DNA from 3 places in the Tatumella ptyseos genome. Region 3 is predicted to be linked to each of the others. Evidence: predicted binding sites of a transcription regulator. Region 3 holds the regulator's gene; each other region holds the start of a gene.
The links. Region 3 encodes Fur, which represses iron uptake genes when iron is present. Its sites were predicted from a motif close to ATAATAATGAGAACNACTATCAA; they were not measured.
Positions count from the first base shown of each region.

Region 1 (9,845 bases), 1.2 Mb from region 3:
GCAAGGCCAAATAGTTTCTGCATAGATGTCTCTGAACAACATTACGTGTAAAGTGGCTGAAACATGATCAGCTTAGGAGCGTTGTAATGCAGTTATCGGTGGGTACAGATTCAACATGGTCTTTAAGGGCGATGATCGGCGTAAAAATTGCCGAACTACCTGTAGACCTTAATGTGTTTTCGTTACAGTGCGCGAGTTGTAAAAGTGTACTGCGCGCGCTCAGTCCGACAGGGTTGGTGCCCTTTCTAGAAGACGGCTCATTGCGCCTCCACGACTCCTTAGCGATTCTTGAGTACCTTAATGAATTGAGTGACGGGAAACTTTACCCTACTGATCAGGGTAAACGTGCGCTCTCGCGAAGCCTTTGTGCCGAAATGCACGCGGGTTTCAGTGCGCTACGACAAACAATGCCCTTCACCTTAGCGGATGTGAGTCCATTAACCGCCTTTTCTCCCGCGCAAACCGCCGACATCACGCGAGTCACCGCATTGTTTGCGGATGCCGAAGGTCCTTTTTATCAGGGCGAGAAACCGACGGCTGTTGATGCTTTCTATGCCGTGTTGGCCTTCCGTCTACACCATTACGGTGTCAGGTTACAGGGCTCAGCGGGGCGGTATCAGCAGCAGTTAGTCGCTTGGCCATTTTTACAGGAAGCGCTGGCGCAACTGACGTCGACTACCACTTGTTCTCATACCTAATCCAGGCCTTAAGATTGAGTAGGGATAACTTGACCTGAGCCTAAGGGTAAGCGATGTTAAGCAAAAATATTTAGGCTAGGTCGACAAAGATGATCCTCCATTACTCTTTTGCTATCCGTCTGCTTCATTGGTTAACGTTGCTCGCCTTACTGGCCGCTTACGGCAGTATCGAGTCGCGTTCATGGATTGATTTAACCCCTGAGCAGCGAAAAATGGTCGCGTTTACCCATGTGTATGCGGGGATGAGTGTGCTTATCATGATGGTCACGCGCCTTTTCTTACGGGCTAAACGCGCCCTTCAAGGGGCTCCGTCTCGTCAACAAGCTCGGTTAGCACAGTGGGGACATGGGATCTTATACCTCTTGTTTGTCACCTTGCCGTTACTGAGTCTTACCGCGCGTTACTTTAGGGGGCGGGAGTGGTCATGGTTAGGGTTTACGATGCCGATTACCGATACGCCGAATCCAGCCTTAGCAAAAACCCTGATGTCATGGCATGTAGACCTCGCCCAGCTCGGTTATTGGCTTATCGCGGCACACACATTGGCGGCGCTTTATCATCATGTGGTGAAAAAAGATAATACTCTGCGGGCCATGCGGCTGTGGGGAAAATAAGCGAAATTTTTTTATCTCCTCGCGCAACTTTTTACTCGGGTGAGCGAATTACTTAGTAAGGTTAACTAAACTTATTACTTTAATTCTACAGGAGTATGGAGATGACTATGTTGAAACGTCGTATTACCCAGTTGGTTGCCGGGATGGGCATGGCTTTCGCGGCCTCAAGTTTTACGGCGCAGGCTGCACTACCTGTCGGCGCAGCGGCTCCGCAATTCCAATTACATGCGGCGCTGGGCGGTAAACCCCTCGACTTCTCGTTGCAGCAAGCCCTTAAGAAAGGCCCGGTTGTGCTCTATTTCTTTCCTGCGGCGTTTACTGCTGGCTGTACCTTAGAGGCTCATGAGTTCGCCGAAGCCACCGATAAGTTTACCCAACTGGGCGCGACGGTCATTGGTGTGACGGCAGGGAATACCGACCAAATTAGTCAGTTCTCCAAGCTGGAGTGCCGCGATAAATTTGCGGTGGCGGCTGATCCGGGTGCGAAAGTCGCGGCGCAGTATCAAACCGCGGTAGAAGTAAAAGGTAAGGCGATGTCAGAGCGGACCTCCTATGTCATCTCTCCTGAAGGTAAAATTTTAATGAGTTACACGGACAGAAATCCTGATCAGCACATTCAGAAAGCGCTGGATGCTGTGCAACAGTACCGTGCAGCACATTAAGTGGTGATAAAATGCTAACCGCGCTATTCGCCGCCTTTGTGGGCGGCATTATCCTTAATCTAATGCCTTGCGTTTTCCCAGTTATCTCTCTGAAAGCGCTAGGTCTGATCAACCATCAATCCAGTTCTGAACACGCTAAGCGAGAAGGAATGGGCTTCTTGGTCGGTGTGGTGGTCACTATGTTGTTGCTGGCCGGGATACTGCTGGCGGCGCGTGCCGGTGGCGCGGCGGTAGGCTGGGGGTTTCAGCTTCAATCTCCGCTAGTGATTGCCCTGTTGGCTTTGGTGATGCTGGCGGCGGCACTCAATTTACTTGGGCTGTTTGAAGTCGGTCTTGCCGTACAAAATGTTGGGGCCGTTCAGACGTCACGTGGGATCTTTGCTCGCTCAGCTCTGACTGGGGCCCTGGCCATTATTGTGGCAACTCCCTGTGCCGCACCCTTTATGGCCAGTGCGATAGGTTATGCGTTGGTACAACCACCCTTTGTTGCCCTGTGGGTCTTTTTCTTTTTAGCCCTCGGCTTTGCAGCACCTTTTTCGTTGATCTGTTTCTTCCCCGCACTGTCGCGCTGGTTACCGAAACCGGGTGCGTGGATGCAGACATTAAAGCATGGCTTGGCCTTTCCGATGCTTGGAGCTTACGCTTGGCTAGTCTGGGTATTTTCCCAACAAACGGATAGCCAAGCCTTAGGAATGCTGTTGGCGGTCTCGGTGCTATTCGGCTTTACCGCGTGGTTGTACGGTATTGTGCAGCGTCGACGCATGATGTCACGTTCATACCGCGGCTTAGCGGCATTTACCTTTCTCCTGCTAATTGCGGTAATAGCGCCAGTGGTTGGGATAACACCTAAGCAGAGCCAAGTCTCTACCACCGCATCGGTTAGTGAAGAAACCTGGTCCCCGCACAACGTGGCGCAGTTACGGGGGAAAGGAAAACCTATCTTCGTCGACTTTACGGCTTCTTGGTGCATCACTTGTCAGGTTAATCAGCGCACAACCTTGTCGACAGCAGCGGTAAAACAGGCTATCTCAGCGACCGGAACACACTTTATGGTGGCCGACTCGACCAAGTTTAATCCCGATGTTGAGGATGCGTTGGCTGAGTTTGGGCAAGGTGGGTTACCCATGTATCTTGTTTATCCGGCAGACGGCGGTAAGCCTGTGGTGCTGCCACAGGTGCTGACTCCGCAGATTGTGACACAAGCCTTACAGAAAGCGGCTAATGGTGCATAACGATCACGATAAGCAGCAGTGGCCAACACTCATGGTGCAGGCTCAGCATGGCTCTCAACAGTCGTACGAACGATTGTTGAGGGCTTTGCTACCGGTGATCCGAGCGCAAGTCAGTAAGCAAATTTATGATAAGGGTAATGTTGAAGATGTCATCCAAGATGTACTGCTAACACTTCACCGTGTTCGTCACACTTACGACAGCCATTACCCCTTTATGCCTTGGTTACAGGCGATCATTCGGGCGCGTTGTATTGATGCGCTGCGCCGCCAAGGCTATCGCCGCTATGAGGTGATGGACGATGACTGTGAAGCATCGACTACGGTTGAGAGTCAACCGATGCCAGATGAACATCAGTTAGGCTATTACTTGCAGCAGTTACCAGCACGCCAACGAGAAATGGTGGAATTTGTTCATCTTAATGAAAAGAGTCTCGCGGAAGCTGCCTCGCACCATCAATTATCCCTTTCGGCCGTGAAGTCTTTATTACATCGAGCGTTGGTCAATTTACGACGGTTCGGAGCCAAAAATGAGTGATCATCAGCAATTAATTAAGCAACTCTCTCACGAGATGCAGCCAGTTAACCCCCTCGCTCCAACGGGTTCTCGTATTCTAAGGTGGATCGCGGTAGCACTTCCCTTAGCGATAGTGTCTAGTGTAGTGGTGCATCGCGGGTTGACTAATTGGACCCAACCCGGTGCTGGGCTGGCCATAGCGCAACTAGTCCTTGCGGTGACGATAGGGATTGCGGCGGTATGGAACGCACTGACCTTATTAATCCCCGGACGCCATACCATCCCTACTGTGCGGTTTGTCTTAGCGGGCGGACTTTGGTTACTACTAAATATTATGAGTATCCCGGCTCATCCCCCAGCACCGACCCATGACCACGGTACTTTTTGCTATCTTTTTTTAATGGTCGTCAGTACGCCGATGGTGATCACCTTGTTGTGGACATTACGACAGAGCGGGGGCTTGTACAGTCAGAAGAGTCTATTAATGGCGGGAATTAGCGTAGCGGCATGGTCAGTCAGCCTGTTATCACTGTGTCACCCAGTACAACAAGATCGGATGGATTTCACCCTACATATTGCGGCCGTAGCAACCATTATTGGGATAACAATTGTTATTGGGCGTTTTACACGGGTGAAATGATGAAAGGCAGGCTGAGAGCCTGCCCCCAACAGCGCTTAACGCATTGAGCGCTGAATTTTTTTATCGGTGTTGTATTGGCTTAAGGCATAGACCGCCCAGATGGTGGCAGGTAGCCAGCCGATCAGCGTCAGTTGCAAAATTAAGCAGATAATCCCGGCGATAGGTCGACCGATAGTGAAGAAGGTTAGCCAAGGTAAAAGTAGTGCAATAAGTAGTCTCATGATCTCTCCTGTTATCATTCCTTTATTTCAGTGTAGACGAGAAAAACATTAAGCTCTAAGTGTCATTATCCTAATTTTTTTCGGTCAGAGAACGCTTAACCTGTCACTTTACCCTGCGACCAATAGGCCATAAAAGTTGCCGTTTCACGGGTCAGCATGCATTCTTGAATGAGATAACGGCGTAAGGTTCTGACCACACTCGACTCGGCGGCCACCCAAGCGCGAAAGCGTTCGCACGGCTCGGCCCGTTCCCATAAAATATCCTCACTAAGGCTTTTCTCTTCTAACGATTGGTCCGCGCTACAGGCGTAGTCCGGTAGCGTTAATCGCGATTGTACCGCCTGTAAAATAGCCTGCTGCGCCTCGCCATCACGCTCAGTGCTACTCCAATGAATCTTAGCAAAGTCATAGTAAATCGGTTGAATATCTGCGGCTAATGGTACATGCAGGTAGGCTTGAACGCGGGGTGGGTTCGGACGGCGTGCAAGATTTTCTAAAATCCCCATTGCGGCTGGCAGGGCGGTCTCATCGGCAACCACTAAAACCTCTTGTAGCGTCGGGTTTTCAAACCATTCAAACCCGCCACTGGACCCTGTTGCGGCGGCATTCGGTACGATTATCTGTAGTGGACTATCGACTTGCGCACGCTGAGCCCAGCGCGAGGCTGGCCCAGTATCGCCATGTAGCACAAAATCGACCCACAACTCCTGTTGAGATAGGTCAAGGTGGCGCAGAGTATAGGTTCGCATGGTTGGGCGCTCTGCTTTAGGGATTGCCAGAAAGGTTCCGTACCAATCTTCGGTGACGGGGAGTTTTTGGCAGGATTGATGTTCCGCCAAGAGAATTTTGATGCGCTGGTCTGGTGCCTCATGTTTAATTTTATCGATATCTTGGCCGGTAAAGACGCAGCGTAATAGCGAAGGGCTCAACCTTTCCCGACGTTTTAATTGAAGATCGACCACTCTGTAACCTGATGCCATACCGACCACTCGCCTATAAAATAATGATAATAATTATCATACACATTCAATATCTTGACGGCTAGCGGTGGCGAAAAGGAGAAGACCTGTTTTTAATGACTTAAATAGCTTTGAGATTATTCCTTATTGTTAATGCTAATCATTATCATTTAGATTCTCATATCTTATAACCCCTCCATAATAATCAGTTTTTCTACTGGAGTGATTGTTTTTTTTCTAATGGTTCAAAGGGAAAGGGTGGTCTAAGTGTCTAAAAATAATAGCGAAAAAAACTCCTTTGCGGAGTGGTTGTTTAACGATAAAACGCTCGGTGATTATCACCGTAATACGCAGTTGGTCGCTGACCTGATCAGTCAACATATGGCTAGGGTCTCTCGACCCTTTAGTGGCATTACGCCTCAAGCACTGGCGGCTGAGTTTTCGAGGGTGGATTTAACTCAGCCGCTTTTCTCGACAGAGGCTGCGCTGCAAGAACTGTCGCAACTCTGGTTACGTGATGCCGTGTGGTTCCATCATCCCCGCTATATCGCCCATCTAAACTGTCCGATTACGTTACCCACGTTATTGGCCGAGCAGCTGTTAAGTGCGGTAAATACCTCAGTGGATACTTGGGATCAGAGCGCTGGAGCCACCTTGATCGAACAGAAGGTGGTGGATTGGACGTTACAGCAAATAGGCTTACCCCAGGGGAGTGAGGGAATTTTTACCAGCGGTGGCACCCAGTCAAATTTGATGGCGATGTTATTAGCGCGAGACAGTCGGGTTGCTAAAGATACGCCCGAACGTCTGGTTAAGCATCATGGTTTACCTGCTGAAGCCTCTCGTTGGCGTATTTTCACCTCTGCGTTAAGCCATTTTAGTATTCAGAAGTCCTGCGCCTTACTAGGGCTAGGCTATGAGGCGGTTATCGCCGTCGATTATGACGACGACTACAAGATGGACAGTACCAAATTAGCACAGGCAATGGCACAGGCGATCGCGGAGGGCTTAATCCCTATCGCGGTGGTAGCGACAGCAGGGACTACCGATTTCGGCAGTGTAGATCCTTTAGCTGAAATTGCCGAATTGTGCGACCGGCACCAAGCGTGGTTTCATGTTGATGCGGCCTATGGCTGTGGACTGTTAACGTCAAACCAATTCCGTGACCGCTTGGCGGGAATAGAGTTAGCGGATTCGGTAACGGTTGATTATCACAAATCTTTCTTCCAAAGTGTCAGTTGCGGCGCCTTCTTTGTTCGTGAAGCGAGCCATTTACGGCATGTTACGGTTCACGCCGATTACCTCAATCCACTCAGTGCCAAACAAGAAGGTACACCGAATTTGGTGGATAAAAGTTTACAAACGACCCGCCGTTTTGACGCTTTAAAAATGTGGTTAAGTTTACGCATTATCGGCCGTGAATCATTAGGTAAAGCGTTCGATCAAATTATTGCCTTAACGGTAGAGACTCACCGTCGCTTAATCGCCTATCCGCAGTTAGAAGTTTTACACGCGCCAGAGTTAACCACCCAAGTCTTCCGGTTCCACCCAACCACCGAATTAAGCGCTAATGAGGTGGACGAGATTAATCAACAAATCCGTAAAGGCCTTAATCAAAGCGGTGAAGCGATGATTGCAGCCACTAAGGTGAAGGGTAAGCAGTACTTGAAATTTACCTTACTGAATCCAGCGACATCGATAGATGAGATCCAACAAGTGATCGAAGCCTTAATTTATCGTGGCGAGGCATTGGCTGGTCAGCGTACCCCGCGTAAACAAATTGTGGGGGCGCACTAATGTCCGAGAAAATCTATGATCTATTGGGCGTAGGCATTGGCCCTTTTAATCTCAGTCTGGCTTGTCTCACTGACGCGATAAGCGATATGGATGCGGTTTATCTCGATCAAAAACCGACCTTTAACTGGCATCCAGGCATGATGCTGGAATCTGCCCATTTACAGACGCCCTTTATGGCAGATCTGGTGACCTTGGCTGACCCGACCAGTCGCTTTAGTGTTTTAAACTACCTGAAACAAAAGGGAAAACTTTACTCATTCTATATTCGTGAGGACTTTTTCCTATTGCGTAAGGAGTATAACCAATACTGCCAGTGGGCATGTGAACAGCTACCGTCGTTAAAGTGGAATACTCGAGTTGAGCGAGTGGTGCGGGATGAACAACGAGATTGCTATTGCGTTGACGCGGTAAATACCGTCAGTGGTGAACGCCAGCAATGGCTCGCTCGGCATCTGGTGCTGGGGACTGGACCGACGCCCTGGATGCCCGACTGGATCGATTCATCTTTAGAACAGGTGGTACATTCTGGGCACTACCTGGCGAAGAAAGAGGCACTTCAGCAGCGTTCGACGATTACGGTGGTGGGAAGTGGTCAAAGTGCGGCAGAGATTTTCTATGATTTGCTGCAAGATATTGATCAGTATGGCTATCAATTAAATTGGGTGACTCGCGCCCCGCGCTTTTTCCCGCTGGAATACACTCGGCTGACGTTGGAGATGACTTCGCCAGAGTGGGTTGATTATTTCCATGCATTACCAGAGGCACAACGTGATCGGCTTAACGCGAGCCAGAAAAACCTTTATAAGGGGATTAACGAGAGCCTAATTAACGATATTTACGAACTGCTTTATCGTAAGGATCTGGAGGGGCCACTGCCGGTCACCCTGTGTACCGACTCCGGCCTTGTTGCCATGGAGGCAAATGAAAACCAAGCATTGACACTCACCCTGTCTCACCAAGTCCTGCAGGAAGAGTTTGACCTCGTGACTGATGGCGTGATTATGTCGACGGGTTATACCTATCGCCCGCCTGATTTCTTAACGCCCCTCATGCCCTTAATCGAGTTTGATCGCCAGCAGCGTTATGCGGTGGGGCGAGACTACAGTATTGATCGTCGCCATAGCCTCTTTGTTCAAAACGCCGAGTTACATACCCATGGTTTTGTCTCACCCGATTTAGGGATGGCCTGTTATCGCAACTCGGTGATCCTACGCAGTATTCTGGGTCGAGAGGTGTATCCGGTCGAGAAAAAAATTGCTTTCCAAACCTTTGGCGTTCCAAAGGAGGCCGTTGATGGGTGAGCGTATATTTAGTCTGCAACAACCTTTGGGCCATTTCACCTTGCGCCGTTGGCAAGTAGGGGATGAAACGATGATCCATCATTGGGTGATTCAGCCCCATGCGCAGTTTTGGGGGATGCAGGATCAGAGCGTTGAGCAGGTCAACAACTTCTATATCAACTTGGTCGCCCAAGACGTCAACAGTGTGCTGATCGGGTGTCTCGACGGACATCCTTATTTTTTAATCGAGTGCTATCAGGCGTTACAGGAAGAGGTGGCCGAACACTACCCTGCGCAGTCTGGCGATTATGGTATGCACCTGCTCGTGGCACCAGTCAGTACGCCCATTAAAGGATTAAGTCGGCAAATTTTCGCCACCGTAATGGAATATATGTTTAGCCGCCCAGAAGTGGCGCGTGTCGTGGTCGAGCCTGATGTCAATAACCACAAAATCCATCGACTTAATCAACAAGCAGGTTTCCGCTACCACCAACAAATCGACCTTGGTCACAAACGCGCATGGTTAGCGTTTTGTACTGCCACAGATTTTTATCGAGAGAAAGCCCTTATGTTAAAGCCAGCGACCGTATTACCTCCTGCCCAACCTAACGCCAAGCACTGGCAGCAGGCAAATGGACAATTGATCCAAAAAGCGATTACTGAATTCAGCCATGAGCGGCTATTAGTTCCCGAAGCGGTCGCCGAAGGGGGATGGCGTTTAACCGATAGCTCGGGCGAGAACGTGTATCAATTTGAAGGGAAGTGGCGGGTGCTAAACCACCTTTCTATCGATTGGCGGACCCTAAGGAAGACCCACAAAGGTCAAGAGAAACCGCTGGACGCGCTGAATTTTATTGTCGAATTCGCCGACCAACTGGCTATACCGGAGTCGATGCTAGCCACCTATCTAGAAGAGGTCTCCAGCACGCTCTGCAGCAGTCAGTTTAAGTTACAGAAAGGCAATCCGAGCAGCGACCAATTAGCGGCGGCAGACTTCCAGACCATTGAGTCCTCGATGACCGAGGGGCATCCTTGTTTTATTGCCAATAATGGGCGTATTGGGTTTGATGCCGCAGACTACTTGGCTTATGCGCCGGAAGTGGGGGCATCGATCTATATGCTTTGGGTCGCGGTCCATCGTAGTAATGGGCATTTTGCTGCGATTGATGGGCTGGATTACGCCACCCTTATCGAGGAGGAGTTAGGGGCGGCGCAGGTCAAAGAGTGG
Region 1 is NZ_CP130649.1:3,038,737-3,048,581, reverse strand. It holds gene paaY (phenylacetic acid degradation protein PaaY) at 1-14, shown strand, start outside; gene QJR74_RS14380 (glutathione S-transferase N-terminal domain-containing protein) at 87-698, shown strand; gene QJR74_RS14375 (cytochrome b) at 788-1,312, shown strand; gene QJR74_RS14370 (peroxiredoxin) at 1,456-1,974, shown strand; gene QJR74_RS14365 (protein-disulfide reductase DsbD family protein) at 1,986-3,206, shown strand; gene QJR74_RS14360 (sigma-70 family RNA polymerase sigma factor) at 3,196-3,741, shown strand; gene QJR74_RS14355 (NrsF family protein) at 3,734-4,360, shown strand; gene QJR74_RS14350 (YqaE/Pmp3 family membrane protein) at 4,396-4,581, opposite strand; gene QJR74_RS14345 (siderophore-interacting protein) at 4,677-5,561, opposite strand; gene QJR74_RS14340 (pyridoxal phosphate-dependent decarboxylase family protein) at 5,808-7,337, shown strand; gene QJR74_RS14335 (lysine N(6)-hydroxylase/L-ornithine N(5)-oxygenase family protein) at 7,337-8,638, shown strand; gene QJR74_RS14330 (GNAT family N-acetyltransferase) at 8,628-9,845, shown strand, end outside.
Region 1: a site for Fur is predicted at 5,579-5,601, ahead of QJR74_RS14345 (siderophore-interacting protein). Genes of this name have one in related genera too.

Region 2 (9,845 bases), 680 kb from region 3:
CACTAGCCTGATCAAGTAATTCGGGCGTCGTGAGATAGCCATTGAGTGAGGGCCTAGTTACAAATAATGACCCTTTCTGATTAAGTATCGCCAGATCAACGCCGGTGACCGGCCCAGATGCATTACCAAAACTAACTAATAAACCACGGGGTTGCAGGCAATCTAACGATGTTTGCCACGTCGCTTTACCTACCGAATCGTAAACCACTGGTACTTTCTGCCCAGAGGTGAGTTCATGGACGCGTTTCACGATATCATCTTGCGAGGTGTTGATGGTGGCCCAGGCACCGGCTTCTCGCGCCCGTTGTGCTTTATTTTCCGAACTCACGCAACCTATTAGATTAGCTCCTAAGGCTTTAGCCCACTGGCAAGCAATAAGCCCCACGCCGCCGGCTGCAGCATGAAGTAATACTGTTTCTCCCGACTGCACTTTATGCGTCATATGGAATAAATAATAGACAGTTAACCCTTTTAGAAATGACGCGGCAGCACTTTGGTAGCTGATTGAATCCGGCAAGATGACGGCTTTAGACTGATCGACATGGTGATAGTCGCTGTAGGCCCCTAAACCTGACTGGCAGTAGACAATACGGTCCCCAACTTGAAACCGCGTAACTTGACTCCCTACCGCAACGACCTCACCCGCAGCCTCCGTGCCTAATCCCGAAGGGAACTGGTTCACTGGGTATAAGCCACTACGAACATAGGTATCAATATAGTTTAGACCGATAGCATGATGGCGAACGATAATCTCGGTTTCCTTCGGTTGCTCGACATCGTAGGGGGCCCAACGTAACACTTCTGGCCCGCCATGTTGGTGAAATTCAATACGATTTGCCATAGATTCTCCAAAGCGATAGGGGCGTTTTCCCCAAGACTTGGGGCGACAATTAGCGCGAAAACCGTATAATGGGCTCGCCCCTTACTGACGACTGGTATCAATACTATGGCAGGAAATAAACCCTCTAACAAACCGACGCCTCAAGATAAACAACTTGAGGGGATAAAAATGCCGCCACACTCTGTGGAGGCTGAACAATCGGTATTAGGCGGGCTAATGCTCGATAACGAGCGCTGGGATAATGTCTCGGAGCGCGTTGTTGCTGAAGATTTCTATAGCCGTCCCCATCGTCTTATTTTTTCAGAGATGCATCGTCTACTGGAACAAGGGCAGCCGATCGATCTGATCACGCTATCCGAATCCCTAGAACTACGTGGTGAATTAGAGCTCTCTGGCGGGTTTGCTTATCTCGCTGAACTCGCCAAAAATACCCCCAGTGCCGCGAACATTGGAGCCTATGCGGATATAGTTCGAGAACGAGCGGTTGTACGTGAGATGATCTCAGTAGCTAATGAGATCGCCGATGCAGGTTTTGATCCGCAGGGTCGCTCTAGTGAAGATCTTCTCGATCTCGCTGAGTCGAGTGTCTTTAAGATCGCTGAGAAACGGGCCAATAAAAATGAAGGCCCGCAAAATATTGAACAAATTCTAGAGGCCACGATCAATCGTATCGAGGCCTTGGTTTCAACCCCACATGATGGTGTTACCGGGGTGGATACGGGTTATCAGGACCTGAACAAGAAAACTGCAGGGTTACAAGGATCGGACCTGATTATTGTCGCAGCTCGTCCATCGATGGGTAAAACGACTTTCGCGATGAACCTCTGTGAAAATGCGGCGATGTTGCAAGATAAGCCAGTATTAATTTTTAGCTTAGAGATGCCTAGTGAACAATTGATGATGCGTATGCTGGCTTCATTATCACGTGTCGATCAGACTAAAATTAGGACAGGCCAACTCGACGATGAGGATTGGGCGCGTATCTCCGCAACGATGGGGATTTTGCTAGAGAAAAAAAATATCTTTATCGATGATGCTTCTGGCCTAACACCGACAGAAGTGCGTTCGCGTGCGCGAAGAATCTATCGTGAAAATAATGGGTTAAGCATGATCATGATCGATTACCTGCAATTGATGCGTGTTCCTGCCCTGACTGAAAACCGAACCTTAGAGATTGCTGAAATCTCACGATCCTTGAAAGCCCTCGCGAAAGAACTCAATGTGCCAGTCGTTGCGTTATCACAGTTGAACCGTTCTTTGGAGCAACGAGCTGATAAACGCCCAGTCAACTCAGACCTGCGTGAGTCGGGGTCGATCGAGCAAGATGCCGACTTGATCATGTTTATTTATCGTGACGAGGTCTATCACGAAAATAGCGATTTAAAAGGTATCGCCGAAATTATCATCGGTAAGCAACGTAATGGTCCCATCGGCACGGTTCGACTGACCTTCAATGGGCAATGGTCACGTTTTGACAACTATGCGGGACCGGATTACGACGAAGAATAGTGATAGCGCAGACTAAAATTGACTTTTGCGAGATTACATCTTCTTTCTTGGTGCAAATGATAATAAGGTAGGGTAACGCTAACCAAGGCGCTTATCGTATTTAGCCCCCTGATGGAGATTTCTACTGTGTTTCAGAATGTTGATGCTTACGCTGGCGATCCAATCCTATCGCTAATGGAAAAATTCAAACAAGATCCGCGCGACGAAAAAGTTAACCTAAGTATTGGTCTGTACTACACCGAGCAAGGTATTATCCCGCAGCTCAACGCCGTTGCTGAGGCTGAGACGCGTTTACAATCGTCCATTAACGAAGCTTCGGTCTATTTACCGATGGAAGGTTTGGCGAATTACCGTAAAGCGGTAGGCCAATTGCTTTTCGGTACAGAAGTCGATGCCGAAAAGATTGCGACGATTCAAACCTTAGGGGGCTCAGGTGCACTGAAAGTCGGCGCTGATTTCCTGAAACGTTATTTTCCAGAATCCGAAGTATGGGTGAGTGATCCCACTTGGGAAAACCATATTGCCATTTTTAATGGCGCAGGTTTCCCAGTTCATACCTACCCTTGGTACGATACTGCGACTCAAGGTGTTAACTTTAACGGTTTTATTGAAAAGCTAAAAAGTCTTCCAGAACAGAGCATTATCTTATTGCATCCATGTTGCCACAATCCAACGGGTGCGGATCTGACTGAGGCACAATGGGACGAAACCATTGCTCTACTTAAAGCTCGTAAGTTGATTCCTTTTATGGATATCGCTTACCAAGGCTTTGGTGCCGGTCTGGAAGCGGATTGTTATGCGATCCGTCAAGCGGCTCAGCAAGGATTACCGGTTATTGTCAGTAACTCATTCTCGAAAATTTTCTCACTCTATGGAGAGCGGGTTGGCGGCTTGTCAGTCGCTTGCGACAGCAGTGAAGAAGCTGATCGCGTGTTGGGTCAATTGAAAGCAGCAGTACGCCGCAACTACTCCAGCCCGCCAGCGTTTGGTGCGAAAGTAGTTGCCACTATTCTGACAGATGCGGCGCTGTTCGCAGATTGGAAAGCAGAACTCGAGGCAATGCGCCTGCGTATCTTGACGATGCGTGAAGCCCTAGTCAGCGCATTACAACAAAAAATTCCTGGCAAAGATTTTAGCTTCTTAACCCGTCAACGCGGTATGTTTAGCTACACAGGTTTGAGCCCTGAACAAGTTGTTCGCTTACGTGAAGAATTCGGTGTGTATCTGATCGGTAGTGGAAGAATGTGTATGGCTGGATTAAACCAAAAAAATATTGAGAAAGTCGCCTCGGCCATGGCCGCAGTGATCTAAAGAGTAGGGCGCCTGAGGCGCCCTTTTTTATGGCGGTCATTGGGCCGAGAGGTCGACGCTTACCAAGCTATCTGGACCTTTAGCGGAATAGTCCTTATTTAATTCTTGCTTCACTGTAACAAATAGCGTTTTACCATCATCGGAGAGCAGCAGACTGTTAGGCGCACCGGCAAAGCGCCATTGTTGTTTCACCGCGTAGCTCGTGGCATCGACACGCAGAACCTGCTTAGATTCTCGCTGAGTGATATAAAGCTCGTTACGCTGTGCATTGAACTTAATGCCTAAGCTATCTCCTGGGATTTTTTTGATCACTTTACCCGTAAGCTCATCGAATACATATGTTGCTTTACCTTGCGAATTATCCGTCACGAAAAGTCTATGAGTAGCGGGATCCTCAGCAAAGTTGAGGAACAGGTTTGTTTTGCTCTCACCCGTTGTCCAACGCTTTTCGATCTTGTGGCTTTTAGGATTGATAACTAAGATTTCGCCACTTCCATTACCGGCATAAATACGTTGAGTGGTAGGAGAGTAAAGTAAGCCAGTAACCCATTTTCCAGCATGGGTAATACGGGTTTTTACAGTGAAGGTACGTGTGTCAATAACACTAATGTAACCCGGGTTAGCGACAGCACCCACATAGAGCTCGTTACCTACCCAGAGTAGCTCGCGAGCACCATCTGTCTCACCCTTACTATTCTTCTTACTCAGTGCCAAGCGTTTTACCACCTTGCCACTCTTCACTTCTACTTTCGAGACCGTGCCATCCAATGAATTGGTGGTATAGAAATAGTCGTTACCTGGTTGACTGACCATTCCAAAATTTTTCAAATCGGTGTGGGTCATTCCGGTGATCTCAAGCGTCGTAGGGTCGACTTTATAAAGCACGCCACCGTTATCATTCTTAAAGCTTTGTGCACTAGCGACATACAATGTTGATGAAGGGCCAAAAAGTGCCATCTCATACAACCCTTCACCGATCGCTTTTTCCTGAACTGCCGAAGAAGTCGCCACAGTTGGCGGTTTTGGTGCAGGCTGTAATGACGTTTTTGCAGGGGCGTGTGATTGGCAGCCACTGATCAATACGGTCGCGATAGTTAATGCACTGATTAAAAAGGGGGAAGACGAGCGTCTGGTTGTAAACATTTTTACTCCTGATTTACTCGCTTTCAAGCGAGTGATAAGGGCAAAGAGGGGGCATTAGCCCCCTCTGAAAAGTTAGAAATGGTAGTTAAGGTTAACGGAGTAGTTCCGTGATTCACCGTACACCACGTAATCGCTTAAATTACTGTCGTAATCGCGGTTAAAGAGGTTTTTCACGTTAGCTTGGACTGACAGTTGACGTGTTAGCTGATAGCGAGCAAAGAGATCTGCCAGCGGATAGCTGCCTCGAACGACGCGTACCGTATTACCATTAGGGCCGGTCGCATCTTGGTAGGTCGCATTTTGCCAGGTAATACCACCGCCGATAGTTAGGTCAGGCATAGCCGGCACCAAATAGCTGGAGAATAATTTAAACTGGGTTTGTGGCAGCTGAGGATTGATACGATCTTTGCTGCTATCTTGCGCAACGTAGCGTGATGCACTGAAAGTCATATTCAAATTATCAGTTACCGCGCCGTTAACCTCAAACTCTATGCCACGACTGACAACCCCACTTGCGGTTCGGTAAGCCGTTTCGCTACTGTTATTTACATATTGGCCTGCTATTTCTTGGCCGAGGTTAGTTTGCTCGATACGGAACACCGATAAGCTAGAGGTTAATCGGCTATCTAACCAATCAGCTTTCAACCCTGTTTCGTAATTCTTACCCGTCACCGGTTTCAGATAGTGTCCTGTACGGTCACGATAGGTCTGTGGTTGGAAAATGGAGGTATAACTTGCGTAAGCTGACAGTGAGTCAGTGATATCGTAAACCAACCCACCATAAGGGGTAATATTATTTTTCTGCATGTTGGCACTGCTGCCGTTGGTGGTGTATTCCGTATAGCGCATACCCGTGACTAACGAAAGAGGATCGGCTAATGAGAAACGTGCCGCAACATAACCGGATTTTTGACGAATGGTATCATTAGATGAAAGCGCCCAAGCTGGCCAATCCGGTTGTGGGATATTACCGTCCCACTGGTTGTAATTTCCGAGCTGCTCAGGGGTATACATCGCACTAGAATAATCGTAGCGGTTACGTTGACGACTATAATCAACACCCGCCACAAGTTGATGCTGACGACCAAAGAGCTTAAACGGACCGGTAGCGAAAGCATCGACGGCAGTCTGCGTACGAATTCCCTTATACCACCCCGCATAGCCGTAGCCGGTAGATTGTACGATACCAGTGCTCTGATCCGGGAAACCACTTAAATAAAATAAGCGGCTATCCATCTGTGTCTCACCATGCATCGCATTGATGTGCGTTTCCCAGCCATTGTCGAAGCGGGTAACTAAATTCGCAAACTGCCTACGTGCCAGCGTATTGTAGTGGGTCCAATCTGCCGCCGCGTTGGTACTGCGGCTGTAATGCGTTTTATCGCCATTCGTATACCACGTTGGTAAACCACCCCAGGTCGGATTACCCGTATTTCTTTCTTGGTAATCATAACCAATGTCTAAGGTCGTGTTATCCGTAAGGTCTGCGGCGATATCGGCATAGAAGAACTTAGAGGATTTATGATAGCGATCCAGATTGCTATCTTGGTCTTGGTAACCACTGACAAATCGACCCCGTAAAGTACCACTTTCATTCAGCGGCCCTTGTAGATCGGCGACATAACGTTGGTTATTCCAGCTACCGTAGCTCGCGCTAAGATCCCCAGTAAAGGTTTTACTTTCTGCTTTCTTACGAATTAAGTTGATGGTTGCGGACGGGTTACCTGTACCAGACATCAATCCACTTGCACCACGAATAATATCAACCCGTTGATATTTCGCCATATCGTCATCGGTTTCTCCGAAGTTCCATGGCGCAGTTTGGGTGACGGGAATATCGTCGTAGCTGTAATTGTTGATGTAAAAGCCGCGAGCAAAATAAGAATAGCGCTCGCTATCGCTTTGATTCGAGGAGATACCTGGGCTTTGTTTTAACACATCATTAAGCGTCCGCAAATCTTGGTCTTTCATCCGTTGTTCGGTGATCACGCTTACGGATTGCGGAATATCACGGTTAGTCAGATTCATCTTTGTACCGCTACGCGTAATTGGCACGGTATAGCGATGAGCTTCTTGACTGGTTGAACCCTCAGTTGAGTTTTGATCTTGTCCGGTGACGGTAAGTGTCTGTGTCGATGAATCTGCAGCGAAGGCTAAACCCGAAGTAAGGGCTAACCCAATTGCTACGCTAAGCAAAGAGAGTGCAGAGCGCTTGTTCCCTAATGGTGTAAAGTGCGATGTCATGTGTCTTACCTAATTGTAATTATAATGGCAGTTAAGAACTTCTGCTGTGTGGCACCGCTTAATAACCAAGCGATGGCGAATCATAGTGATAATTATTTTCATTATCAATACTTGAATTAAGTTCAAATTATTTTGTATGGGAACGTAACTGCTAAGCTATTCACAGGATTGATTATTTTTTTTGTTAAGAAAAAAAATAGTTACGGTCTAGGGGAATTCGAACTTTGCTAACCTTAGGCCTTGGGAGATTGCTACACTTAAGTGAAAGAGATTAAGGAGAAGTTTATGTGGGTACAAAAAGCCATTCAGTTGAAAGCGAAACAACGTGGATTTCATCTGGTGACGGATGAGGTATTATCGGCTATTCCTGACATCACTACTGTTAAAGTAGGGCAATTACACTTACTGCTTCAGCACACTTCCGCCTCCCTAACGCTGAATGAAAACTGCGACCAAACGGTGAGGGCTGATATGGAACAACATTTCCTGCGTACGGTACCCGATAATGCGACTTATCAGCATGATTACGAAGGAGCGGATGATATGCCTGCTCACATAAAATCATCAATTATTGGTGTGTCACTGCTGTTACCCATCTCAGGTGGAAAAGTGATGCTAGGAACGTGGCAAGGTATTTGGTTGGGCGAGCATCGATTTCAGGGTGGTGGGCGTAGAATTATCGCGACAATTCAAGGTGAGTCGATGTAAGAATACCGTTCCCTGTTCAGGGAACGGTAAGTGAAGACTTACTTTCTTAATGAGTTATTATCGATCACAAAACGATACTTCACATCGCTTTTCAACATCCGCTCGTAAGCATCATTAATTTGGTCGATATTGATTAGTTCAATATCCGCGGTGATATTGTGTTCACCACAAAAATCGAGCATCTCTTGCGTTTCCGCAATACTACCAATAAGTGAGCCGCCGACGGTACGGCGTTTAAAGACTAATTCCGCGACGCTCGGAGCTGGATGGTCGTGTTCGGGAACGCCTACTAGCGCTAAGTGCCCATCACGTTTCAGCAAGCGGATAAATTGCGTTAAGTCGTGTTGAGCCGCTACGGTATTGAGGATTAAATCGAAGCTATTAACCTGAGCCTCCATTTGTTCGGCATCTTTAGAAATAACGACTTCATCAGCGCCTAGACGCTTACCATCTTCTATTTTCGAAGCCGAAGTCGTAAAGAGCACAACCTTAGCACCCATTGCATGCGCGAGTTTAACGCCCATATGCCCCAGACCACCCAAGCCTACAATTCCGACTTTCTGGCCCGGTCCCACTTTCCAATGACGTAACGGCGCGTAGGTGGTTACCCCTGCACAAAGTAGTGGCGCGACCCCGGCAGGATCTAAGTTTTCAGGGACTTTCAACACGAAATCTTGGTCGACAACAATATCGGTTGCATAGCCGCCATAAGTAATGGCTTTTGAATGACGGTCCTGACTGTTGTAAGTGGCGACGAAACCATTCTCGCAATAGTTTTCCTCACCCTCTTCACAGCTGGAGCAGGTGCGACAAGAGTCGACCATACATCCGACGCCCACTAAATCACCTTTCTTAAATTTTTTGGCTGATGGACCCGCTTCGACGATCCGGCCTACGATTTCATGCCCTGGAACGATCGGATATTGAGTATTTTTCCACTCATTACGCGCCATATGTAGGTCTGAATGGCAAACTCCGCAATATAAAATCTCAATTTTGACGTCGTTATCGCGCACTTCCCTAGATGAATAATCAAATGGGGTAAGGGGGGATTTTTCATCCTGTGCTGCATAAGCATGAATCTCTGCCATGATAACTCCTCATAGTGAAATGAAAATCTGCCCAGCATCTCTGGGCAGGTAGTCTTACTTAGTCAATAGCGGTTTAAGGAAGCGAGCCGTGTGCGATTTCTCGCATTCCGCAACCGTCTCTGGCGATCCGGCAATAAGGATCTCACCACCGCCACTGCCTCCCTCCGGACCTAGGTCGACAATCCAGTCCGCCGTCTTAACAACGTCCAAGTTATGTTCGATAACCACGATGGTATTCCCTTGGTCGCGTAGCTGGTGTAATACCACCAGTAATTGTTGAATATCCTCAAAGTGTAAGCCCGTTGTCGGCTCATCCAAAATATAGAGCGTTTGTCCGGTCCCGCGTTTAGACAACTCGCGTGAGAGCTTGACCCGCTGTGCTTCCCCGCCCGATAGGGTTGTTGCAGATTGCCCTAAGCGAATATAGGAAAGACCGACGCTAATGAGCGTTTGCAACTTACGTGCCAGTGCAGGGACTGCCTCAAAAAAGTCTTTCGCTTCTTCGATGGTCATCTCCAGCACTTCGTGGATATTTTTCCCTTTATATTTAATCTCCAAGGTCTCGCGGTTATAACGTTTTCCTTGGCACTGATCACAGGGAACATACACATCAGGGAGAAAGTGCATCTCAACTTTAATGACGCCATCACCTTGGCAAGCTTCACAGCGTCCCCCTTTCACGTTAAAACTAAAGCGGCCAGGGGTGTAGCCTCGTGAACGAGCCTCAGGGACGCCGGCAAATAACTCTCGTACTGGCGTGAAAATACCCGTATAGGTCGCTGGGTTTGAACGTGGGGTGCGACCAATAGGGCTCTGGTCAATATCGATAACTTTATCGAAATGTTCGAGACCCTTAACCTCATGGTAAGGAGCTGGTTCCGCGATCGTTGCTCCGTTCAGTTGGCGTTGCGCAATAGGAAACAGCGTATCGTTAATTAACGTCGATTTACCTGAGCCGGATACACCTGTTACGCAAGTGAATAGACCGACCGGTAACG
Region 2 is NZ_CP130649.1:321,918-331,762, forward strand. It holds gene QJR74_RS01680 (NADPH:quinone reductase) at 1-841, opposite strand, end outside; gene dnaB (replicative DNA helicase) at 947-2,350, shown strand; gene QJR74_RS01690 (amino acid aminotransferase) at 2,477-3,661, shown strand; gene QJR74_RS01695 (YncE family protein) at 3,698-4,804, opposite strand; gene fhuE (ferric-rhodotorulic acid/ferric-coprogen receptor FhuE) at 4,877-7,048, opposite strand; gene QJR74_RS01705 (secondary thiamine-phosphate synthase enzyme YjbQ) at 7,334-7,756, shown strand; gene QJR74_RS01710 (NAD(P)-dependent alcohol dehydrogenase) at 7,795-8,847, opposite strand; gene uvrA (excinuclease ABC subunit UvrA) at 8,902-9,845, opposite strand, start outside.
Region 2: a site for Fur is predicted at 7,128-7,150, ahead of fhuE (ferric-rhodotorulic acid/ferric-coprogen receptor FhuE). Genes of this name have one in related genera too.

Region 3 (9,845 bases):
GGCTCTGACAACGCGTGGGTATCTTTACCGACGTAGCAAGGACCGGTAATCCCCTGCTTTTTGCGCTCTTCAGCAATAGCTTGCGCGATCGCCAAGATATGAGTTTCGTTGAAGCTTTGACGAACCGCGCTACCGCGATGCCCGGAGGTGCCAAACTTTACCGCATGCTCCGTGTTAGATAAATCTGGCGCCAATACATAATATTGGGCTGTTAATTGCGCCACGTTAATCAGATCGTGTTGCCCAGCGGGTTGCCCTGCTCTAGGGTGAGTTGCCATGAGTCCTTCTCCGGTACAATTATTTTATTAGAGCGTTCCGCAAACCTTATCTGTCAGTTCCTGCGGTAACTTCATTGTTTGCATAATATGTTCAACCATACTGCACTTTCGTCCAGTATTGGTATTGGTGATAACCCAATAAGGCGTGCCAGAAATATGCTTAGGCTTGGTATGGTTACCACTTTGTAATAACGTTAATTCGTCGCCTGCAAAATAGAGACGCGTCCGCCCTTGCATGGATTGGGTCGCTTGAGCAAACGCTTCGGCGTCCAGCTGATAAAGAGTGGAAAGGATTAACATAAACCGATTAACCGCACGCTTTTGCTCAGCATACTCATCGGAAAGCAATAGCTCTCGCACGGCACGAACACGATCGACAGGCTTCTTATCAATTGACGCTTTCGCCTTAGCTAAGTCCCCCGATGCAATAACTGCGGAATCTGCTTCCTGCAATGCTTGGTCAGTGACTTTTAACATTCTGCGTAAAATCTCAGACGCGCTTTCACCAATATGCTGAGTATGGCTGGCGATAAAGCGATAAAGGTCGTCATCTATTTCAATCGTTTTCATTGTAGTCCGTGCAAAAAAATTTGAGACTCAAGCTATTCGAATGAGAGAAGCATTAAGTCAATGTGATTATAAATTTAAACTGATATTGACCAACAGTTTTTAACTATTCTTCGTCAAAACTCAGATAATGCCTTAAGCTTTGGTCAAATAAGCGTAAAGGTCAATTTCATGATACCTTAACTTACCCTATTAACAGTAAGATCTTTAACGATGATTTTAAATAACCGCCTGCATTCTGCGCAATTCGCTGCTCATCATCCTGCAATCCTTCTTATTCATGGCTTATTTGGAAGTTTAGATAATCTCGGGATCTTAGCGCGTGAACTTCGACAAACCCATACAGTGTTGCAGGTGGATGTCCGTAATCATGGATTATCGCCGCGAAGCGAACAGATGGATTATGCGTCAATGGCCCAAGATATGTTTGATACGCTCGACTCGCATCAGCTTAAAGAGGTTATTGTTATTGGGCACTCAATGGGGGGAAAAATTGCGATGGCAATGACTGCACTCTCTCCTTTACGTATTAAGCAACTTGTCATTATTGATATCGCTCCCGTCAACTACCCGACCCGGCGTCACGACGCTATGTTTGCTGCGATGAATGCTGTGACTCAAGCTAGAGCAACGGAACGACCGGAAGCAAAAAACATAATGGAACGTACCCTTTTTGAACCAGAAGTCATTCAGTTTCTTCTAAAATCATTTCACCACGGTGAGTGGCGTTTCAATATCCCTGCACTGTGGGATAACTATTCCACCATTTCCGATTGGAAAACACTCCCTTCGTGGAACAGGCCGGTACTTTTTATTCGTGGTAAAAATTCTAATTACCTCGATGAGTGTTACCAAGTACCGCTGATCAAGCAGTTTCCCCAAGCCAAGGCTTACGTTATTTCAGGCGCGGGACATTGGGTTCATGCTGAAAAACCCCAAGCAGTACAACGTGCAGTGCAACGTTTTTTATCCATACCCAGATAAAAAAACGTTCCACCACGATTTTCTATAGCGCTGTGCGGTGCGGTAGAGTATTATTGCGCGCTCATTTTTAGCAGGCATCTACGCAACTTCATGATGCAGCAAAGGCTTAACTCTAAGACGTTCTGCAGGTACTTATTTTCTCATCATGGCAAAAGAACACACTGATCGAACAACCCTAGACTTGTTTGCAGAAGAGCGCCGGCCTGGCCGCCCTAAGACAAGTCCTTTGACACGCGATGAGCAGTTGCGTATTAATAAGCGTAATCAGTTAAGACGAGATAAAGACAAGGGCTTACAGCGCGTTGAACTGAAAATGCCCAGTGAAATTGTTGAAGCACTGAACACGCTAGCAGACCAACATAATATGAGCCGTAGTGAATTAATCGAGACAATGATCGCTTCTCAACTCGCGCTCAGCCGCAGCTAATTCGCACTCACGGATAAATCTGTAGACTTTACAAGTTCCGCAAGATTTTCAGGTCTGTTATCATCGTCGCAATAATTATCCACCCTATTTAGAACATAGATTCAAGAGGTAAACCTCCCCATGGCAATCGTAGGCATCTTTTTCGGTAGTGATACCGGCAATACTGAAAATATCTCAAAAATGATTCAGAAGCAGCTTGGAAAAGAGGTTGCGGACGTTCACGATATTGCAAAATGTGCCAAAGAGGATCTTGAAGCTTATGATATAATGCTGCTAGGTATCCCTACTTGGTATTACGGTGAAGCCCAATGTGATTGGGATGATTTCTTCCCAACGTTAGAAGAAATTGATTTTTCCGGCAAATTAGTTGCACTATTTGGTTGCGGCGACCAAGAAGATTATTCTGAATACTTTTGTGATGCCTTAGGAACAATTCGAGATATTATTGAACCTAAAGGTGCGGTCATTGTTGGGCACTGGCCAACTGAAGGCTATCATTTCGAAGAGTCGAAAGGACTCGCCGACGATAAACACTTCTTAGGCTTGGCTATCGATGAAGATCGTCAACCCGAACTCACGAATGAACGTGTAACAAGCTGGGTGCAGCAGATTTCAGATGAGATGCAGCTAAAAGAAATCCTTAATGCTTGATGGGGTTTTTCTACCAATTGTGTTACTGTAATAGGCGAATTTAAATATAAGAGGGGCTGCTCAATGCCCCTTTTAATAAAGCAACAGGACAATACTGCATGACTGATAACAACTCTGCACTGAAAAAAGCTGGTCTGAAGGTCACGCTACCAAGATTAAAAATTTTGGAAGTGCTTCAAGAACCAGAATGTCACCACGTCAGTGCGGAAGATTTGTATAAGCGGCTTATTGATATGGGTGAAGAAATTGGTTTAGCGACCGTTTATCGCGTCCTTAACCAATTTGATGATGCAGGCATCGTTACCCGCCACAATTTCGAAGGTGGAAAATCAGTTTTCGAATTGACCCAGCAGCAGCATCACGATCATTTGATCTGCTTAGACTGTGGTCGTGTCATTGAGTTTTCAGACGAATTTATTGAGACTCGTCAACGCGATATCGCGAAGCGCTTTGGTATTAAATTAACTAACCATAGCTTATATCTTTACGGTCACTGCACCGATGGCGATTGTCGAAAAGACGATACGCTACATGAAGAGCGTTAAGTTAATCTGTAAAAAAGACCCACGCTGGCGTGGGTTTTTTTATATCTATCGCTTATTTCAATACTGTCACGGGGCTGCTGATCCCTCTAAGCTGCCCCCTCTTTCTAACACTTTCCCGTCGAGAATGAGCTGAAGCTGTCGAACGAAGTTGATGGGCAAAAACGTGTACGGCTTGACTGATATCGGCTTTCATCATCGTCGGTGGCTCGATAAGTTGGCCACTCTCTAAATGGTAACAAAGCTCCGCCCCTTCATTCGCCTCCATAAAGATAACCTCACGGATATCCCGCTGCTGCTGTGTGAAATAATTTAGTTTCTGTTGTTGGGTCAGATTCCAGCGCTCGCTAAGATGGCTTTGATGTAGCGTGGCAATAAAAGGCATAATATCGACAGAAGCTCGATTCAACAGATAAAGCCCTTGATTCACTAATACATACAGCCTATTCATTACCAGGCGATAGCGTTGGTAATCGCTAAACTTTTGTCTTATCGGTACTCGACTTTCTTCTTCATGCTCACTTGTCGCAAGTAAGGCTGTCAGGGCGATAGCTTCTTCGAACCAAGTGTCTATGCCAGCAGATAATGAGCGGTCGCTCTCGACAAAAGCACGATATCTATCGAAACTTTCCGCCTTATTATAGAGTGTCGCGGCTAAATAAAGACCTTTTTCGCTTGAAGCGATTGTTGCAGTGGCTAGCATGATTTGTCGCCCTATCGCGGTTAAGACTTCCGACAGATTATGCTGCGCTAACGCATGCTGCCCCTTTTGTGCATTATGGTTAAGACGTCTAGCACTTAACAATAAAGTCGAGTGGACGAGAGGGTCACTAGCTGGTCTATGCAAATAATGGCTATTCGCCGTCTGACGATAGAGATGGGAAAACAAGGTTAAATAGCCTTCACCCAACTGATAAAACTGCAGGGTTTCTGGCTTCATACCGAAGTAGAAATCTTTAAAACGACTTAGTTTTTCAAATCCAGCTAATACAGTCTTTATCATCATTCATTCGTCCCACTGAACGCTTATTGGCGCGCAATCATTTCTGCTCATTGCTTTGTAGCAATGAACGCTTAAACCATAGCTCAACATCCTCTTTTACTCGCGGATGATTAAGATAAGATTAAAAATCGAAAAATAATGAAAAAAAGAACGAGGACAAAATGACTAAATGGGGAGAGAAAAGGCAGGATATTGCAGTAAGACACCAATAATAAGTGTCTTACTGCGTGGGCAGATTAAGCAGTCTTCTGCCAAGTATCGCGTAATCCAACAGTGCGATTAAAAACTAAATTATCAGCCGTTGAATACTTACTGTCAGCGCAGAAGTAGCCTTCACGCTCAAACTGATAAGGTTTACTCGCTTGAGCTGTCGCGAGACTTTGCTCGACAAACCCCTGACGAATTGCTAATGATTCTGGATTGATCGCCGTGAGGAAATCGTCTTCCGCCGCAGGATTCGGTACGCTAAATAAACGGTCGTATAATCTAAATTCTGCCGGTAATCCGGTCACGGCTGATACCCAATGAATAACGCCTTTAACTTTGCGTCCATCTGCTGGGTCTTTACCTAACGTCTCGAGATCGCAGGTACAGTGAATCGCCGTGATTTCACCTTGCTCATCTTTTTCGATACGCTCGGCCTTCACCACATAAGCATTACGCAGGCGAACTTCTTTGCCCAAGACCAGACGTTTGTAGTGTTTGTTTGCTTCTTCACGGAAATCTGCACGATCGATCCAAATTTCGCGACTGAAGGTGACCTCACGTGACCCCATATCGTTACGGTTCGGGTGCTCAGAAACAGTCAATGTCTGTTGAAAATCTTCAGGTAAATTATCAATGACCATTTTTACCGGATCTAATACCGCCATCGCTCGCGGCGCATTTTCATTTAAGTCATCACGAATACAAGATTCTAAAGAAGCCATTTCGACGATGTTATCTTGTTTCGTCACACCGATACGCTTACAAAATTCGCGTAGTGATGCAGCTGTGTAACCGCGACGACGTAAACCAGAAACCGTTAACATACGAGGATCGTCCCAGCCCTCAACCACTTTTTCGGAAACCAGTTGCGTCAGCTTACGCTTAGACATCACCGCATATTCCAAATTAAGGCGCGAAAATTCGTATTGGCGTGGGCGAGCTTCGATAGTGATGTTATCCAACACCCAATCATAAAGACGACGGTTGTCTTGGAATTCAAGTGTACAAAGCGAGTGTGTAATGCCTTCAATCGCATCTGAAATGCAATGAGTAAAGTCATACATCGGGTAGATACACCACTTATTACCGGTTTGGTGGTGCTCAGCAAATTTGATTCGATACAGTACTGGATCCCGCATCACAATAAAGTTAGAGGCCATATCGATTTTAGCGCGAAGACAAGCCGTCCCTTCAGCGAAATCACCCGCACGCATTTTTTCAAAGAGTGCTAAGTTTTCTTCGATACTACGCTCGCGGTAAGGACTATTTTTACCTGGCGAGGTCAATGACCCGCGATATTCACGAATTTGCTCAGGGGTTAGCTCATCCACATAAGCTAATCCTTTATTGATGAGCTCTACCGCGTAGCCATACAAACGATCGAAATAGTCTGAGGAATAGCGAGGTTCACCCTGCCAGGTAAATCCAAGCCACTCGACGTCACGCTTGATCGACTCGATAAATTCCACATCTTCTTTAACTGGATTGGTATCATCGAAGCGTAAATTACACTGCCCTTGATAATCCTGAGCGATACCGAAATTTAAGCAAATAGACTTCGCATGGCCGATATGGAGATAACCATTAGGTTCAGGGGGAAAACGAGTATGAACTTGGTTATGTTTGCCACTCGCCAGATCTTCATCAATGATCTGACGAATAAAGTTGGTTGGGCGGGCTTCAGCCTCACTCATCTTAAATCCCTCAATTACGGTGAACGGTACTTAGTATTAACTGTTATACCTTATGATCCATAAAGCTAGACCGATAAACAACCGTTAGTTAATAAACAGCGATAAAAAAGGCAGGATTATCCCCTGCCTTTTAGCCATTCACCGTTAAGCGGCTATTTTGTAATCGCTAACAAGGGCGTTTGTCCAGCGACTACCTGTTTTTCTGCTTTTAACGTAAGGTGAGCATAGTCTTCGCTATTACTGACCACAATTGGACTAATCATTGAAGGAGCGTGCTCAGTGAGAAAAGCGAGGTCCATTTTTAAAATCGGTTGACCTTGCACGACTTCAGCGCCCTCTTCCACTAACCGCTCAAATCCTTTTCCCTTAAGAGCTACCGTATCTATTCCCATATGTACGATGATTTCTATTCCTTCCTCTGACTCGAGACAAAAGGCGTGATTTGTGGCAAAAATTTTAACAATGGTTCCTGATAAGGGGGCCACCACCAGCTCATCCGTTGGATTAATCGCGACGCCGTCACCAACCGCTTTGGATGAGAAAGCGGCATCAGGAACCTGTTCCAGCATGACGATCTCACCGCTAACTGGGGCAACTAAGGTCGCTAGCGCTGGCAGCTGAGAGTTGATTGTCATTTCAGGCACGACAACTTCTTCGACCTTAGATGAAACGGTTTGCGTCGGTAAAACCGCGCCAATTGGGCCTTTTTTACTCACCGCTTTCATCGCGTCAGCAATAGCTTCCGCTTGGGTCCCCACGACAATTTGTACACTCTGTTTGTTAAGGTGCAAAACGCCCGAAGCCCCTAGTTTTTTTGCCAAAGCATCATTCACTTTGTCGGTATCAACCACTGAAAGACGTAAACGCGTAATGCAGGCATCAATGTTTGTCAGGTTACTTGAGCCACCCACCGCAGCAATGTAGCGACGCGCAAGCGATTCGTTACGTGACTCCCCTTCCTCGCCTTGGCTAATACTCTCCTCACCCCCTTCCATTTCACCCATGTCTGCTTCGGTTTCTCGCCCCGGCGTTTTAAGATCAAACTTAAGGATAGTGAAGCGGAATACCACGTAGTAGATAACGAAGAAAGCCAAGCCTTGCGGAATCAGCATATACCAATGGGTAGCCAGCGGGTTACGAGAAGAGAGAATCATATCGACTAACCCCGCACTAAAACCGAAGCCAGAAATCCAATGCATTGACGCCGCGATAAAGACCGAGATCCCCGTTAAGACGGCGTGAATAACAAATAAAACGGGCGCAACGAACATGAATGAAAATTCAAGCGGTTCGGTAATACCTGTGAAGAACGCAGCAAATGCAGCAGCAAGCATTATACTACCTACTTTGGCGCGGTTTTCAGGGCGGGCACATTGCCAAATCGCTAAGGCAGCGCCCGGTAAGCCAAACATCATTACGGGGAAGAATCCTGCTTGGTAACGACCCGTTATCCCAACAACTCCGGTTCCTTGAGCGATAGATTTCGCTCCTCCCAAGAAGTTAGGAATATCATTTATGCCTGCAACATCAAACCAGAATACGGCATTCAGTGCGTGATGGAGGCCTACCGCAATTAAGATACGGTTAAAAAAGGCATAAATCCCCGCCCCGAGTGCACCCATTTTCTGGATGTGAATACCAAATTCGACTAAGGCATTGAATACTAACGGCCAGATATACATTAAAATGAAGGCCACCACGATCATTAAGAATGACACTAAGATCGGTACTAAACGACGACCACTAAAAAATGAAAGTGCCTTAGGGAGTTCTACATGGCTGTAACGGTTGTAAACCTCGGCTGAGCAAATACCGACTAGAATACCGATAAACGGATTTTTAATTTTCTGGAAAGCTAAGGGGACTTGGTCTACTGGTATTTGCTGGATTAAGCTCACGGCGTTCGGGGCACATAAGTTTGTTACGACGAGAAAACCGATAAAACCGGTCAGTGCCGCCGCCCCGTCTTTATCCTTGGACATCCCATAAGCAATCCCTATTGCGAAAAGCGCTGGCATATTATCAAGAATGGCCATACCCGATGTGGTGAGTAGCGCAGCGATAGCATTATTGGGATGACTACTACTTTGTTCAATCCAATAACCAATCCCCATTAGTATTGCCGCTGCGGGTAAGGTCGCCACTGGCACCATTAGCGCCCGCCCCACGCGTTGTAAATAATTTAATAAACTCACCTTGAACCCCTCAGCTGCGTACGAATTATGATAAAGATAATGGCTGAATGGCCGTACCCCTTTTGCACCACTCACCAACACCCTATTAAAGAGTTAATTAATTTTCTTCGCAAATTAAACTATCTATTTTTATGATAACCATCAACAATTTCATGTTTAAAACTGGATATAAGTAGCCTTTAATGGCCACTTATTTTATTATTAAAAATATCATTTCTCGCGTCCGGCAGTACGTCAATTTTCAGGGTGTGAAATTCTCCGGTTACCGAGTCTTTTTTCCATGCATCAACGAGGTAAATATGCGATTGATTCCACTCGCTTATGCGGAACAAGTTGGCCAATGGGCTGCGCATCATATCGTCAAACGTATTAATGCTTTTCAACCCACCGCCGGGACGCCCTTTGTCTTAGGATTACCGACAGGGGGCACTCCACTACAGACCTATAAAGCGTTAATCGCACTCTACCAAGCAGGAAAGGTAAGCTTTGAGCACGTGGTCACGTTCAATATGGACGAATATGTAGGATTACCACAAGAACATCCTGAAAGTTATCATAGTTTTATGCATAAAAACTTCTTTGATCACATCAATATTCGAAAAGAGAATATTAACTTACTCGATGGCAATGCAGAGGATGTCGAAGCAGAGTGTCAGCGGTATGAACAAAAGATCCAATCTTACGGTAAAATCCACCTTTTTATGGGGGGAGTCGGTAATGACGGTCATATTGCTTTTAATGAACCCGCTTCATCACTCGCTTCGCGCACAAGGATTAAAACCTTGACCCATGAAACGCGACTCGCTAACTCTCGATTTTTTAATAACGATATTAATGCCGTACCTAAGCATGCGCTAACCGTTGGCGTCGGAACGTTACTTGACGCACAAGAAGTGATGATTTTGGTGACAGGCAGTGCCAAGGCCCTTGCCCTGCAAGCGGCTGTAGAAGGTAATGTTAACCATATGTGGACCATCAGCTGTTTACAGCTCCATCCTAAATCACTGATTATATGTGATAAATCTGCAACAATGGAGCTTAAAGTCAAGACGGTAGATTACTTCCAAGAGATGGAAGCCGATAATATCAAAAATGTTTAGATACAACGGATAACTCTAGATTATCCGCTTGGGAGTAAAAAATGTATGCACTAACCGAGGGTCGTATCTTCAGCGGCTCGCAAATATTTGATAATCATGCGCTGGTGATTGATGGAGAGAAGATTGCCGGAATTTACCCGATAACCGATCTTGATTCGACGATTGAGCGCCGCTCGGTGGCTGGCGCGCTAATTGCG
Region 3 is NZ_CP130649.1:1,005,196-1,015,040, reverse strand. It holds gene pgm (phosphoglucomutase (alpha-D-glucose-1,6-bisphosphate-dependent)) at 1-278, opposite strand, end outside; gene seqA (replication initiation negative regulator SeqA) at 306-848, opposite strand; gene QJR74_RS04915 (alpha/beta fold hydrolase) at 1,059-1,829, shown strand; gene ybfE (LexA regulated protein) at 1,975-2,256, shown strand; gene fldA (flavodoxin FldA) at 2,377-2,907, shown strand; gene fur (ferric iron uptake transcriptional regulator) at 3,006-3,452, shown strand; gene QJR74_RS04895 (hypothetical protein) at 3,505-4,455, opposite strand; gene glnS (glutamine--tRNA ligase) at 4,689-6,353, opposite strand; gene nagE (N-acetylglucosamine-specific PTS transporter subunit IIBC) at 6,506-8,506, opposite strand; gene nagB (glucosamine-6-phosphate deaminase) at 8,848-9,648, shown strand; gene nagA (N-acetylglucosamine-6-phosphate deacetylase) at 9,690-9,845, shown strand, end outside.